4 regions of the Clostridium sp. DL-VIII genome follow, and region 1 is predicted to be linked to each of the others. Evidence: riboswitches for the same ligand, from Rfam matches in the RefSeq annotation. Region 1 holds a riboswitch; each other region holds the start of a gene.
What was found. Region 1 has a riboswitch for S-adenosylmethionine ahead of CDLVIII_RS17740 (pyridoxal phosphate-dependent aminotransferase). Riboswitches for the same ligand answer to the same signal wherever they lie in the genome.
Positions count from the first base shown of each region.

Region 2: linked by a shared signal. The riboswitch ahead of CDLVIII_RS02760 (PLP-dependent aspartate aminotransferase family protein) and the one ahead of CDLVIII_RS17740 (pyridoxal phosphate-dependent aminotransferase) in region 1 are both predicted to bind S-adenosylmethionine.
Region 3: linked by a shared signal. The riboswitch ahead of CDLVIII_RS11310 (vitamin B12 dependent-methionine synthase activation domain-containing protein) and the one ahead of CDLVIII_RS17740 (pyridoxal phosphate-dependent aminotransferase) in region 1 are both predicted to bind S-adenosylmethionine.
Region 4: linked by a shared signal. The riboswitch ahead of CDLVIII_RS25940 (methionine ABC transporter ATP-binding protein) and the one ahead of CDLVIII_RS17740 (pyridoxal phosphate-dependent aminotransferase) in region 1 are both predicted to bind S-adenosylmethionine.

Region 1 covers NZ_CM001240.1:3,844,074-3,847,253, forward strand. Annotated here, with positions in the region: gene CDLVIII_RS17735 (MetQ/NlpA family ABC transporter substrate-binding protein) at 1-580, opposite strand, end outside; gene CDLVIII_RS17740 (pyridoxal phosphate-dependent aminotransferase) at 668-1,828, opposite strand; SAM riboswitch class I at 2,081-2,187, opposite strand; gene CDLVIII_RS17745 (GNAT family N-acetyltransferase) at 2,264-2,803, opposite strand; gene CDLVIII_RS30070 (DUF5050 domain-containing protein) at 3,180-3,180, opposite strand, start outside.
Region 2 covers NZ_CM001240.1:566,561-569,740, reverse strand. Annotated here, with positions in the region: gene CDLVIII_RS02765 (aminotransferase class I/II-fold pyridoxal phosphate-dependent enzyme) at 1-182, opposite strand, end outside; gene CDLVIII_RS02760 (PLP-dependent aspartate aminotransferase family protein) at 332-1,477, opposite strand; SAM riboswitch class I at 1,655-1,773, opposite strand; gene CDLVIII_RS02755 (ABC transporter permease) at 1,949-3,180, opposite strand, start outside.
Region 3 covers NZ_CM001240.1:2,474,242-2,477,421, reverse strand. Annotated here, with positions in the region: gene CDLVIII_RS11315 (homocysteine S-methyltransferase family protein) at 1-740, opposite strand, end outside; gene CDLVIII_RS11310 (vitamin B12 dependent-methionine synthase activation domain-containing protein) at 730-1,413, opposite strand; SAM riboswitch class I at 1,680-1,785, opposite strand; gene CDLVIII_RS11305 (MraY family glycosyltransferase) at 1,873-2,829, opposite strand; gene CDLVIII_RS11300 (S-ribosylhomocysteine lyase) at 3,131-3,180, shown strand, end outside.
Region 4 covers NZ_CM001240.1:5,697,517-5,700,696, forward strand. Annotated here, with positions in the region: gene CDLVIII_RS25935 (methionine ABC transporter permease) at 1-590, opposite strand, end outside; gene CDLVIII_RS25940 (methionine ABC transporter ATP-binding protein) at 590-1,555, opposite strand; SAM riboswitch class I at 1,705-1,819, opposite strand; gene CDLVIII_RS25945 (5'-nucleotidase C-terminal domain-containing protein) at 2,131-3,180, opposite strand, start outside.

The sequences.
Region 1 (3,180 bases):
CTCCTTCAATTGGAGTAAATTTGATATTTTTAGGATTTTCAGCAACATCTTTTTCAGTCGCTTTTGTTTCATCGATATTATCCTTTAATTTAATAACTCCATTGTCTTTTAATAATTTTAAGGCTCTTGCTAAGTTTGATGCATCATTTGGTATTGCTACTTTTGCTCCATCCTTTAATTGATCTAAAGAAGTTATTGTATTTGAGAATATCCCCATTCCAAGAGTTGGTACAACTATTACTGGTGAAATATTCAAATTATTATCTGCGCTGAATTTTTTTAAATACTCAGTATGTTGAAATAAATTTGCATCTATTTCCTTGTTATCTAATGCTTTATCCGGTTGAATGTAATCACTAAATTCCTTAGTTGTAACTGTATATCCCTTAGCTTTGAGCACTGGAGCTAACGCTTCCTTAACCATATCCCCATAAGGTCCTGGGCAAACACCTACTACAATATTCTTATTTCCTTCTTTGCTATCTGTTTTTGCACTTTCTTTACTGCTTCCGCAAGCAGCTAAGCTTGCTCCTATTGTTCCTAAAACAACTAGTACTGCTAACTTTTTTAAAATCTTCATTTTTTATTCCCCCTGAAATTTATTGTTATTGTATTTAATCCCCAATGTATTGTAACTATAGCTTTTATCATTGGTGTAATTAACTATTTATTTTTTATATTCCTTAAGTTTTTCAAGTCTCTTAAGAGCTTCTTTTAAAGTTTCTTCCTTCTTAGCAAAATGAAATCTTATATAATTATTTACTTTTTCTCTGAAGAAGCTTGAACCGGGAACTGCTGCTACTCCAATTTCTTTTGCAAGCCACCTGCAGAATTCATAGTCGTCCTCATATCCAAATTCAGATATATCAACCATGACATAATATGCTCCTTGAGGTTCATAATACTTAAGCCCTATTTCATCTAATCCACTTAAAAATAATTTTTTCTTATTTTCATAGAGTTCATTTAGCACTTCATAATACTCTTCTCCAAATTCTAATCCCTTAATGGCCGCTTCTTGAAGAGGCGCTGCTGCTCCTACTGTTAAAAAGTCATGAACTTTCTTACAATTTTCTATTACTGCTTTACTGGCTATAATATATCCAAGCCTCCAGCCTGTAATTGAATATGTTTTTGATAAAGAGCTGCAGGATATGGTTCTTTCAAACATTCCGTCTAGTGCTGCTAAATAAGTATGCTTGTATGGCTTAAATATTATGTGCTCATAAACTTCATCAGTAATTACAAAAGTATCATATTCTTTAGCAAGACTTCCTATATATAAAAGCTCCTCTTCAGTAAATACCTTACCTGTAGGATTTGATGGATTGCAAAGTATAAGTGCTTTTGGCTTTTGCTTAAATGCATTTCTTAAATCTTCTTTATCAAATTTAAATGCTGGTGGCTTTAGTTCAACATATATAGGTTTTGAACCTGATAGAATTGTGTCCGCAGTATAATTTTCATAAAATGGTGAAAATACTATAACCTTATCGTCTGGATTGCATACACTCATCATTGCGCACATCATTGCTTCTGTGCTTCCACAGGTCACCAGTACATTTTCCTCTGGATTTATATTAATTCCCATGAACTTTTCTTGTTTTAATGCTAATTTCTCTCTAAAGTTTTGCGCTCCCCATGTAATTGAATATTGGTGAGGTCCTTTATCTGAAACTTCCTTTAATCCATCTAATATTTCTTTTGGTGGATCAAAGTCTGGAAATCCTTGTGAAAGATTTATTGCTCCATATTTATTGGCTATTCTTGTCATTTTTCTTATTATAGATTCTGAAAACCAATCTAACCTATTGCTTAATTCTGGCATATTTTTTCCCCCATTTTTATTTATTTCTATACTTTAATAATTCTTATCAAAATAGTCACATATATTTTGATATAAAAATCTCCATTTCACATTAACAGCAAAATAAAGATTGAATGCATGAAAGTAAATAATAGATTGAAATTTATGAAAAATACTTCATTCTATACTATGTTTATTATTTTGCGCCTAAAGCTTATTAAAAATAAAGCACTAGAGATTAAACTCTAGTGCATCATCGCATAAAAATTTGCTCTCTTATCTTTCAGCCTAAACTGCAGGATTTGGCACCTAATTATTTGTATTTTATAATCGGTTGCCGGGTTTCACGGGGCCAGTCCCTCCACCACTCTTGATAAGTTATTTAATTTTCGTTTTTTCCTATAGGATTAGTATATGTTTGTTTTATTATAATGTCAATACCTTCATTAGATATTATCAACATTTATTATATAATCTATAATAATAATAAGATTTTTCATATTCTTCACCAGTATTTACAACATGCTTTGTTCCTTGTTTTATGAAGCCGCATTTTTCAATTACCCTTTGAGATTGAACATTATCTGGTTCTATTATTGCAATTATATAATCTAGCTGAAAATTATTCAGTGCCCATATAGTTATGGCTTTGGAAGCTTCTGTTATATATCCTTTATTACTCAAGTTTTCTGTTATGAAATAGGCCAGCTCAGTCTCATTATTTACTTCTTCCTTATTTTGTATCGCTATCATTCCTATTAATTTTCCATTATCTTTAAGAGTTACAGCAAGACATACTCTTATATTTTCTTTATCTATGCTCTTATATTGCTCAATCAACGCCTTCAGCCATTCTTTTCTGACTTCCATTGAAACTCCCCAGTCTGGCATCCATTTTAATATGTATTGTTCACCGCATATTTCTTGCAGCTTTGACGCATCATCATTATTAAACTTTCTTAATATAAGTCTTTCTGTTTCTATACAAATATTCATAATTTTCCTCTAAGCTTTCGTATTTATTTTTCCTATTCTTTTTATAATTTACTTAATACTTCAATATTTTAAGAAATACAAGTCAAGCATAACCAAAGCTGAAATTATTAGTTGCTAAGTTAAGCTATAACCTTTCTTATTTCCATTAGCATTAACTTTACTATATATTTTTCTCTGATATCTATTCAAGCCCAAAAATTATTCCACCTTATTTTTTATCCCATTTAACTATAATAAAATGGCCATTTATAACAATTATCCACAGATTTAAATTTATTATAAATTCTAAAGAATAAAAAAAGTGATGATATTTTACCGATATCATCACTATCAAGCTTACTTTAATACGCCACTTTCACTATACATAAAAATATATT
Region 2 (3,180 bases), 3.2 Mb from region 1:
TCTGCTATTATTTTTTCTACTACATCTCTTGTTGGGTTTCCTGACCTTGCATAATCATATTTTCCGAAGTTCTCTATATCAAATTGATGAAATGTTGATGTTTGATATATTGGAGTACTTACAGACCCTGTTGTAGGGTCTATATCTCCACTTGCATGTATTAATTTAGTTCCAAAATTCATAATTACACCCCTCTTATTCAGTTAACAGTTAGCAATTAACAGTTAACAATTATTGATTAATTTGCTACGTAAATTCTTTAAATTTTAAAATTATGTTTTTGAAAAGCCGTCAGCTTTTCTTCCTAAACTCTTAATTATTAACTCTGAACTTAGTTAATTGCGTTGTCTAAGTCACCTATTAAGTCATTAATATTTTCTATTCCTACTGATAATCTTAATAGATATTCATCTACACCTAACCTTTGCTTTATTTCTTCTGGAATCTCTGAATGAGTTTGAGTAAATGGATATGTTATTAAGGTTTCCACTCCTCCTAAACTTTCTGCGAATCTTATGACTTTAACACTCTCTAGGATTTTAGGAACTAATGCTTTGTCCTTGACTCTAAAAGATAGTGTTGCTCCAAAACCTGTTGATTGTTTCTTATTTATCTCATATCCTTCTGAACTCTCTAAACCAACATAATAAACTTTTTCTACTTTAGAACTTTTCTCTAAAAATTTTGCTATCTTTATTGCATTTTCTTGAGATCTATCTAATCTTATATGTAATGTCTTTAATCCTCTTAAGACCAACCATGAATCAAATGGAGATAATGTTGCTCCTGTTGACATATGAATCTTTCTAAGCTTTTGCAAAATTTCTTCATCATTTCCAACTATAAATCCTGCCAATAAATCATGGTGTCCACCCAAAAATTTTGTTCCACTATGAATTACTAAATCAGCACCTAATTCCAATGGCTTTTGATAATAAGGTGTTAAAAAAGTATTGTCCACAATTAATAGTAGATTTTTTTCCTTAGTTATTTCTGCTACTGCTTCTATGTCTGTCACCTTCATCATTGGATTCGAAGGAGTTTCTATAAAAACAGCTTTTGTGTTTTCTCTTATAGAGTCTAATATATAATTAATGTTTGTTGTATCAACAAAAGTTACTGTTATCCCAAAATCTCTATAAATGTCATCAAACAACCTATATGTACCTCCATATAAGTCATCAGATAAAATTATATGATCCCCAGATTTAAATAAGTGTATACAGGCATTAACCGCTGCAACTCCTGACGAAAATCCTATTGCTGATTCCCCACCTTCTAAAACAGCTAGTGTTTTTTCGGCTTCTTCGCGTGTTGGATTTTGAGCTCTTGAATAATCATATCCTGTACTATTATTGAGTCCATGATGCTTAAATGTAGCTGACTGATATATTGGAAAACTTATTGCTCCGGTAACTTTGTCCCCACCTGATACCCCACTTACTGCAATTGTTTCAAAAGATTTTTTTAGTGCCATTTTCTTGCCTCCTTAAATTTATATCTTACTTAATGCTTTATTAGTTATTATTTAATATTTATTTATAAGTTATAACTTATCAGCTAATAATATTTTTATTATTTTATAGTAATAAAAAAAGTCACTTCTCAAACAAGAAGTGACTGCATAGTCATAAGTTCTAATAAGACTTAATTCCTCTCATTTTTCAAGATATTCTCTTGCAGGATTTAGCACCAACGAAAAAATTCATTTTAAAAATTTTCTCAGGTTGCCGGGCTTCAAAGGGCCAGTCCCTCCACCGCTCTTAATAAGATTAACTTATATAAATATTCTTTTATTAATATTAATTATACATAGTTAAAAATCCTTGTCAATAAATATCAGTAAATTTATAAGTTTTCTGTAAAATAAATTTTTAAAAGATGATCTTTTAAAAATAATTATTGAATTACTCTCAAAAATCACCTTTTATACATATATTCTAAACTTCTATTCATATCTTAAAGCTTCAATTGGATCAAGACTAGCTGCCTTTTTAGCTGGATAATATCCAAAAAATACACCAATTGCCATTGAAAATGTGAAACTTATTAAAATTGTTGGAATTGATATTGATATTGGTGAATTTAATACTATACAAGCAATTATCCCCATACTGATTCCAAGTACTATTCCTATTGCACCACCTATTGAACATATTATAACCGATTCAGTTATAAACTGCATTTTTATGTGGCTGCTTTTTGCACCAAGGGCTTTTCTTGTTCCTATTTCTCTTGTTCTCTCCGTAACCGATACAAGCATTATATTCATTACTCCTATCCCACCTACAAGTAATGCTATGGCCGCAATTACAGATATTCCCATAGATATCATTCCTAGTACTGAAGTAATTGATTCCGCCTCATTTTTAAGGTTAGAAACTTGTAACTCCCAATATTTATTACTCTTATACAATTTATCCGTGTATTTCTTTATATCTTTAACTAGTTTATCTGAATCAGCATTAGGACTAGGTTTAATCATAAAATAAGAATAATTTTTATTTGTTTGATTAACCTTGGCCGTTGTTACAGGAATATATACATCTGTCTGTATATCTTTTTCAGTTGCTGTAGATCCACCTCCCTCTAAAAATGATGGCGGTTCATACTTGTACACCCCAACAATAACATATGTTTCAATATCATCTTGTATATAAACCTTAATTTCTTTACCTAAAGGATCTGACTTTCCCTTAAATATATTATTAACAAGCTTTTCAGAAACTACAGCACTCTTTTTTATTCCTTTAACATCTTTATCTGAAATGAATCTTCCACTAAGCATCTTTATATTATTTACATCCTTAAAACCATCGTTTACTCCAACAGTTGTTACATTCGCATATAGATATCCATCCTTTACTTTACCACTTCCTTCTTGGGCTGATATACTTATACTGCTTATTCTATCAAAGAATGCATCATGAAGTGCATTTATTTGATCTAGAGATACAAGATCACTATCATCAGGCCTCTTGCTCGAACCACCTTGACTAGAACCGTCTATACTTTTTTCCCTTACATAAACCTGCATATTATTAGCACCTAACTTATCTAGTTCTCCTGATACCTTAGCAGTGATTGCACTTCCAATAGAAACAATGCCTATAACAGCGGATATTCCTATTATTATTCCAAGCATAGTTAATAAAGAACGCATTTTACTTGATTTTATTC
Region 3 (3,180 bases), 1.4 Mb from region 1:
ACATCATATCTTGTCTCATTTCCTATTGATAATGTCGGAAGTCCTGCATTTGGCTGAACCATTACTGGTATATGGGCTATACTGCATATTTCCTCAATTACAGGTTTTAATTGTTTTGGTCCAAGAGAGCAGTTAACCCCAAGTGCATCAACTCCTAAGCCTTCCAAGACAAGCACCATAGCTTCTGGGGAGCACCCTGTAAAAGTTCTTAGGTTTTCTTCAAAGGTCATAGTACAAAACACAGGTAAATCTGAGTTTTCCTTGGCTGCAAGTATTGCTGCTTTAAGCTCATATAAATCAGTCATTGTTTCAATCAGGATTATATCTACCCCTGATTTAGTTCCTTGAATTACCTGGCGCTTGAAAATCTCATATGCTCTATCAAAACCTAGAGTACCCATAGGCTCTAAAAGTTCACCTATCGGACCAATATCTAAAGCAATATATGTATTGCTGTCACCTTTAGCTCTTTTAGCAATCTTTACTGCTGCATCTACTGCATCTTCAACTTCTAAATTGCAGAGTTTAAGCTTAAGTTCATTGGCACCAAAAGTATTTGTTGTTATCACATTTGCTCCACTATTTATATACTCTTTATGAATTTCCTCTATAATATATGGCTCCTTTATATTTAAAAGTTCCGGATTTTCTCCAAGTTTTAAACCTTTTTTTTGAAGCATTGTTCCCATTGCTCCATCAAAAATTAATATGTTATCCTTTATATATTCTTTAAGCCCCACAGTTTTCTCCCTCTCTTCTAAAGCTGCAATTCTCATAGTTATTACATTCTTTGCAGCTCTTCTTTTTCTTTTTAATTCCATTATCAATTATTCCTATTATAGCCGTAACAGATTTTCTAGGAAACAACAAATTATTTTCAGATACAGTAAGTCCTATTTTCCTTTGAGCATCTAATGACCTTAAAAAATTATTTTGTACATCTAAGGGTAAATCTCCATAGCCTGGACTATACCTAAAAGTTATATCCATACCTTCTTGAATAGCTTTTTCCTTTATATTGATCTCTACTATATCGCAAACTTCTTCAACTGCAGTTGTAGCACAAGCATCTAATATAAGCGCTCTTGTTAAATTAGTTTTCTCATACAATCTAGTTTTCCTTTCAATTTCATTTCCTAATGTTACAGCCATAAGTACGCATTGTTTCGAATTTTTTAAATGTTCCCGTATATCCTTTCCTTTCAAAATCAAATTAGTAGTAATAACTTCTACGCCTTCATCGTCTTGCCTTATATCATTATAACTATACACAACTCTAGGCATAATTATCTTTTTGATTTCCTCTCTGCATTCATGAATCATTATACTAATGTTTTTATCTATATCCTGTCCCTTATAGCCAAGATACCTAAGAACTTCTTCCCTATTTATATCTAATTTCAAAGATTCTATAATAATGCCCCCCCTTATACAGTTAACAGTTAGCAGTTAGCAGTTAACAATTTACAGTTAAATGCTGCTTAACTTTAAATTTTAAAAACCTTGCTTAGATAATCTACATTTTACAGTTAAATGCTGCTCAGCTCTAAATTTCAATAGTTATATTAAAATTGTGCTTAGGTGATTTACAGTGCACAGTTTTCTATTTTTAGTTCTATTGTTTTTTGCATAATAAAAAGCCTAAAGGCATTCCTTTAGGCTTAAAAGCAATCAAAAACACCTTATCTTTCAGCTCTATTACGCTGCAGGATTTAGCACCTTATATATAAATATATCGGTTGCTGGGTTTCTTCGGGCCAGTCCCTCCACCACTCTTGATAAGTCTTATAATTAATTATTATATCTTTGAAAATCTTACTTGTAAAGATTTCATTTCTAAATTTTAGTTACTTGTCTTATATTATTTATCTATTACTTCTTAACTAATAATAAAATTATGGATAATATACTAAAAGTTAAGCTGATTAACATTATGTATTTAACAACTTGAACAGTAGTAAAGCCTTTTTCTTCTAGTCTAAAATGTATTTGACTTCTATCTGCCTGATAAACTGGTTTCCCTTCAGAAAATCTTTTAAATATAACAAATAAATTATCAAAAATCGGTACTGCTAACGCTAATATTGGTATAAACAAACTTAAAACAGTTGCCTGCTTAAATGCCCCTTCTAATGCTGTGATACTTAAAATAAATCCTAAAAAATTTGCTCCTGAATCCCCCATAAACACTTTTGCAGGGAATTTATTATAATATAGAAATCCCAAAATAGTTCCCACAAGCATTATAGATACTACTGCTGATTCATCTTGATTTAATATTATTGCTGCTGCAAAAAAAGTTGCTGCTGATATTAAGGATAAACCTCCTGCTAACCCATCCATTCCATCAGACCAATTAATTACAGTGGTAACTCCAAATATCCAGGTTATCGTAAGTATAAATTTCACTACTGGACTAAATTCTATATAAGAACTTGTAAATGGATTTGTAAATCCTCCAAAAAAAATGTTTGCTTTAAATACTAAAATTGCAGATAACAATTGAATAACAAGCCTAGGAAATATGGCAAATTCCTTTCCCTTTGTCTTATACCAATCATCAATTAATCCTATTAATAATATCATAGTAGCTGCAACAAGCACTGTTACTTGCTTGTATGGGTGATCTTCGTCTTTATAAAACATAAAATATGATATAAAAAATCCAATGTATAAAGCTATACCTCCGCATAATGGTGTTGGCATTTTATGCTGTTTTCTTTTATTAGGCTTATCCGTAAACTGTACTTTATTAGCTAGCTTCATAAGAAAAGGCATGGTAATTAATGCTCCTAAAAGAGATACTACCATTGCTAAAATATAATTCATCTTTTCTACTCCTTAGTTAAGTCTATGAAAGTAAATTATATCCAAATGTTCCATCTTGGCTTACTTCCTATTTGATTATACTATTAAAGATATGGTATATCAATTACAAAATTATTAAGGTTATACCCTAAAACTATTTATATTTTTTATTCTGTTTTGATATCACATCCAAATTCTTCGTAGATTATATTGCTAATGGGGATTTCAAATGCTACAATTTAATAGAAACAAATGTAAATAAGGTTTTACTAAATACAGTTATATAGTTTATTATTAACTTTTATATTAAGGAGTGACTTTGATGGAAAAAATAGCAAGTTTTACAATTAATCATTTGGAATTACTTCCAGG
Region 4 (3,180 bases), 1.9 Mb from region 1:
TGTACCACTATAATTAAGACAATACATGTTACTACCATATAATCTGTTTGGAATCTTTGATAACCATAGCTTATCGCTACTTGACCAAGTCCTCCGCCTCCAATTGTTCCTGCCATTGCTGAATACCCAACAATACTTATTATTGTAAGTGTTATTCCAGATGCTATTGAAGGAATTGCTTCTTTAAGCATAACCTTAAATATAATTTGAGTATTTGATGCCCCAAAGGATTTTGCTGCCTCAATCATTCCTTTATCAACTTCTCTAAGTGCTGATTCTATTATTCTTGCTACAAATGGAGCTGCTGCAATCGTAAGTGGAACAATAGCTGCCTCTGTCCCTATTGATTTTCCAGCAATAAATCTAGTTAAAGGTATTATTGCAACCATTAATATGATAACTGGAAAACTTCTTAATATATTAATTATTAAATCTAAAACAGTATAAACAACTTTATTAGGTTTTAATCCATCCTTTGCAGTAACTGTTAAGATTATTGCAGGTATGAATCCTAAAATAAGTGAACCAATAGTTGATGCAAAAACCATCTCTAATGTTTCTATTAAAGCTTTTACTATTATCGCATTCATTATTCAATTACCTCCAATAAGATATCTCTATTTTCAAGATATTTTATAACCTTGTCCTTATCTTCTTCTTTAATATTTATTACAAGCCCCCCTAGTACTTCACTTCTAAATCTTTCAAGCTTACCCCAAACTATTGAAAAATCTATTTCGAGTTCTCTTGCCATTTTGGTTATAAGCGCATTTTCTGATGAATCACTTGGGAAGAATAGCTTAATATTAACTCCCTCATCAGGTAATAATTCATCATCTTCTTCACCCAAGAATTTCTTAAGAGACTTTCCAGGCTTTAAGAATAAATCTTCTGCTCTTCCTTCTGCTTTTATTTCTCCACCATCTAATAATGCAACTTTTTCACATATTTCTTTTATTACTTCCATTTGATGAGTAACCATGACTATTGTAATTCCTAGTTCTTTATTTATCTTAGAAAGTAATGCCAAAATATCTTTTGTAATCTTAGGATCTAAAGCTGATGTCGCTTCGTCACAAAGTAATACCTTAGGATCTAATGCTAATGCTCTTGCTATTGCTACTCTTTGTTTCTGACCACCACTAAGCTCGGATGGCTTGCTTAATTTTTTATCTTTTAATCCAACTAAATCCAGTAATCTTGATACCTTGTCCTTGATTTCGTTTTTATTATATCCCCACACTTCAAGTGGAAGAGCTACATTATCAAAAACATTCTTTCTCTGCATAAGATTGAAATTTTGAAAAATCATCCCCAAATCTTTTCTAAATTCCCTTAAACTTCTGCCATCTAATGAAGAAACTTCTTTCCCCATTACATTTATTGATCCTCCATCATAAGATTCAAGACCGTTAATGCATCTAAGTAATGTAGATTTTCCTGCACCACTATGACCTATTATTCCATAAATTTCGCCTTCTTTAATGTTTAGCGATACATCTTTTATAACTTGTGCTTCCCCAAAATTTTTAATTACGTGTTTAATTTCTATCAAAACACATTTCCTCCTTTGACTTTGTTTTGTTAGTTTCCGGATAACTAAGGCAGCAAAATAAAATAATTATTAATCACTTTAATAATGCACCTCAAAACAAAAGCGCCAGAGAATAAATCTCCAGCGCATAAATACCACTCAAATTTATCCTCTCATCTTTCAGCTACTCTGCTGCTGGAATTAGCACCATATAAATATTGAGATAAACAATATTTCGGTTGCCGGGTTTCATAGGGCCAGTCCCTCCACCACTCTTGATAAGACATCAGATTATTTAATTTAGTTTCTTAAATGATTATATAAACAATTTTTTCATTTGTCAACATCTAAAAACCAACCACAAAATCCAATTAATTTATTCAATTCAAAGCATTATGCTCGGATTACTATAATTATTATATATATTCTGTAATTATTTTGCAAGAACTTTTTCCTAATTTAAAATAATTTCCAATACAAACGATTATTTCAAAGTAAATACTTATAAATTTCTAAAATAGAACCATGCATATACTAGAGAAATCTGTTTATGCATGGCTTTCTATTCTATCATCTTTTTTATTGTTTCATGTGATTTAAGCTACATTTTTTTCTTTGGCTATACTTGTTACTGTGCTCCAATTTGCTGAACATTTAGGAGATATTTCTACATGTTTTTTTATATATGCTGTCATTAAGCTTCTTACCTGTCCATCATCACCAAGAGCCTTGCCAGAATCATAAGTTACTATGCTTGGATCAGTATTGCTCAATCCTGCTGCCTTCATAAAACCGCCACCGCCATTATATCTGTAATTATTGATTGCAACAGTAAATTCATCTGAATCTTTTACCTCTACTCCATTGACTTTTAAGTTCTTTATTCTATTTCCTGAAATAACTCTTCCAGTTTCTTTATCAACAGTACATGCAGGCTGAGTTAAATCTATATCATAAGTTGCACCATATAGTTGATCTAAGTTATAATCAGGAATATTTAATACTGAATCTTTAGTTATTGCTGAATTATTTCCACTTGTTTGGGCATAATACCTAACTGAATATTCCATCCAATCTTTTAACTGTCTGCCGTTCATCTTAACTCCATATAAAAAGTTTTCAAAAACATAAACCGCCATCATATCTTTAATGGTAATATCACCACTTGGTATATATGCAGTTTCACTTAATGGTGCTGCTATAGACAATTGTGTTCCTGCACTTTCTTTTTGAACTTCATTAATTAATTCCATAATTGCTGTCGGCTTACTAGTTTGATCCTTTCCAGTAAATTCTCCAGTTGAAGTTCCAATCTTTGTGTTTACATATTTTATTGTAGCATCTTCATATGGATTGATTAAATTAACTATGTCTGGATCATCTTGTATACTATTATCTATATCAACATTCTTTGTTGAAAGCCCAGAAACTTTCCCATTTGAATCAACATTGATATTTATTTGTGCAATTCCTGTTGCCCCTTTAGTTGATTCAACTATTGGAACGATTTTACCTTCAGGATTCTTTTTAGTTAAGTCATTAACCTTTAGATGAGTATGCCCTGCAACAATTGCATCTATACCGCTAACTTGAGTTGCTATTGCATTAACTTCATTTTCTGGCAAAACATCTGCAGCACTTTCTTG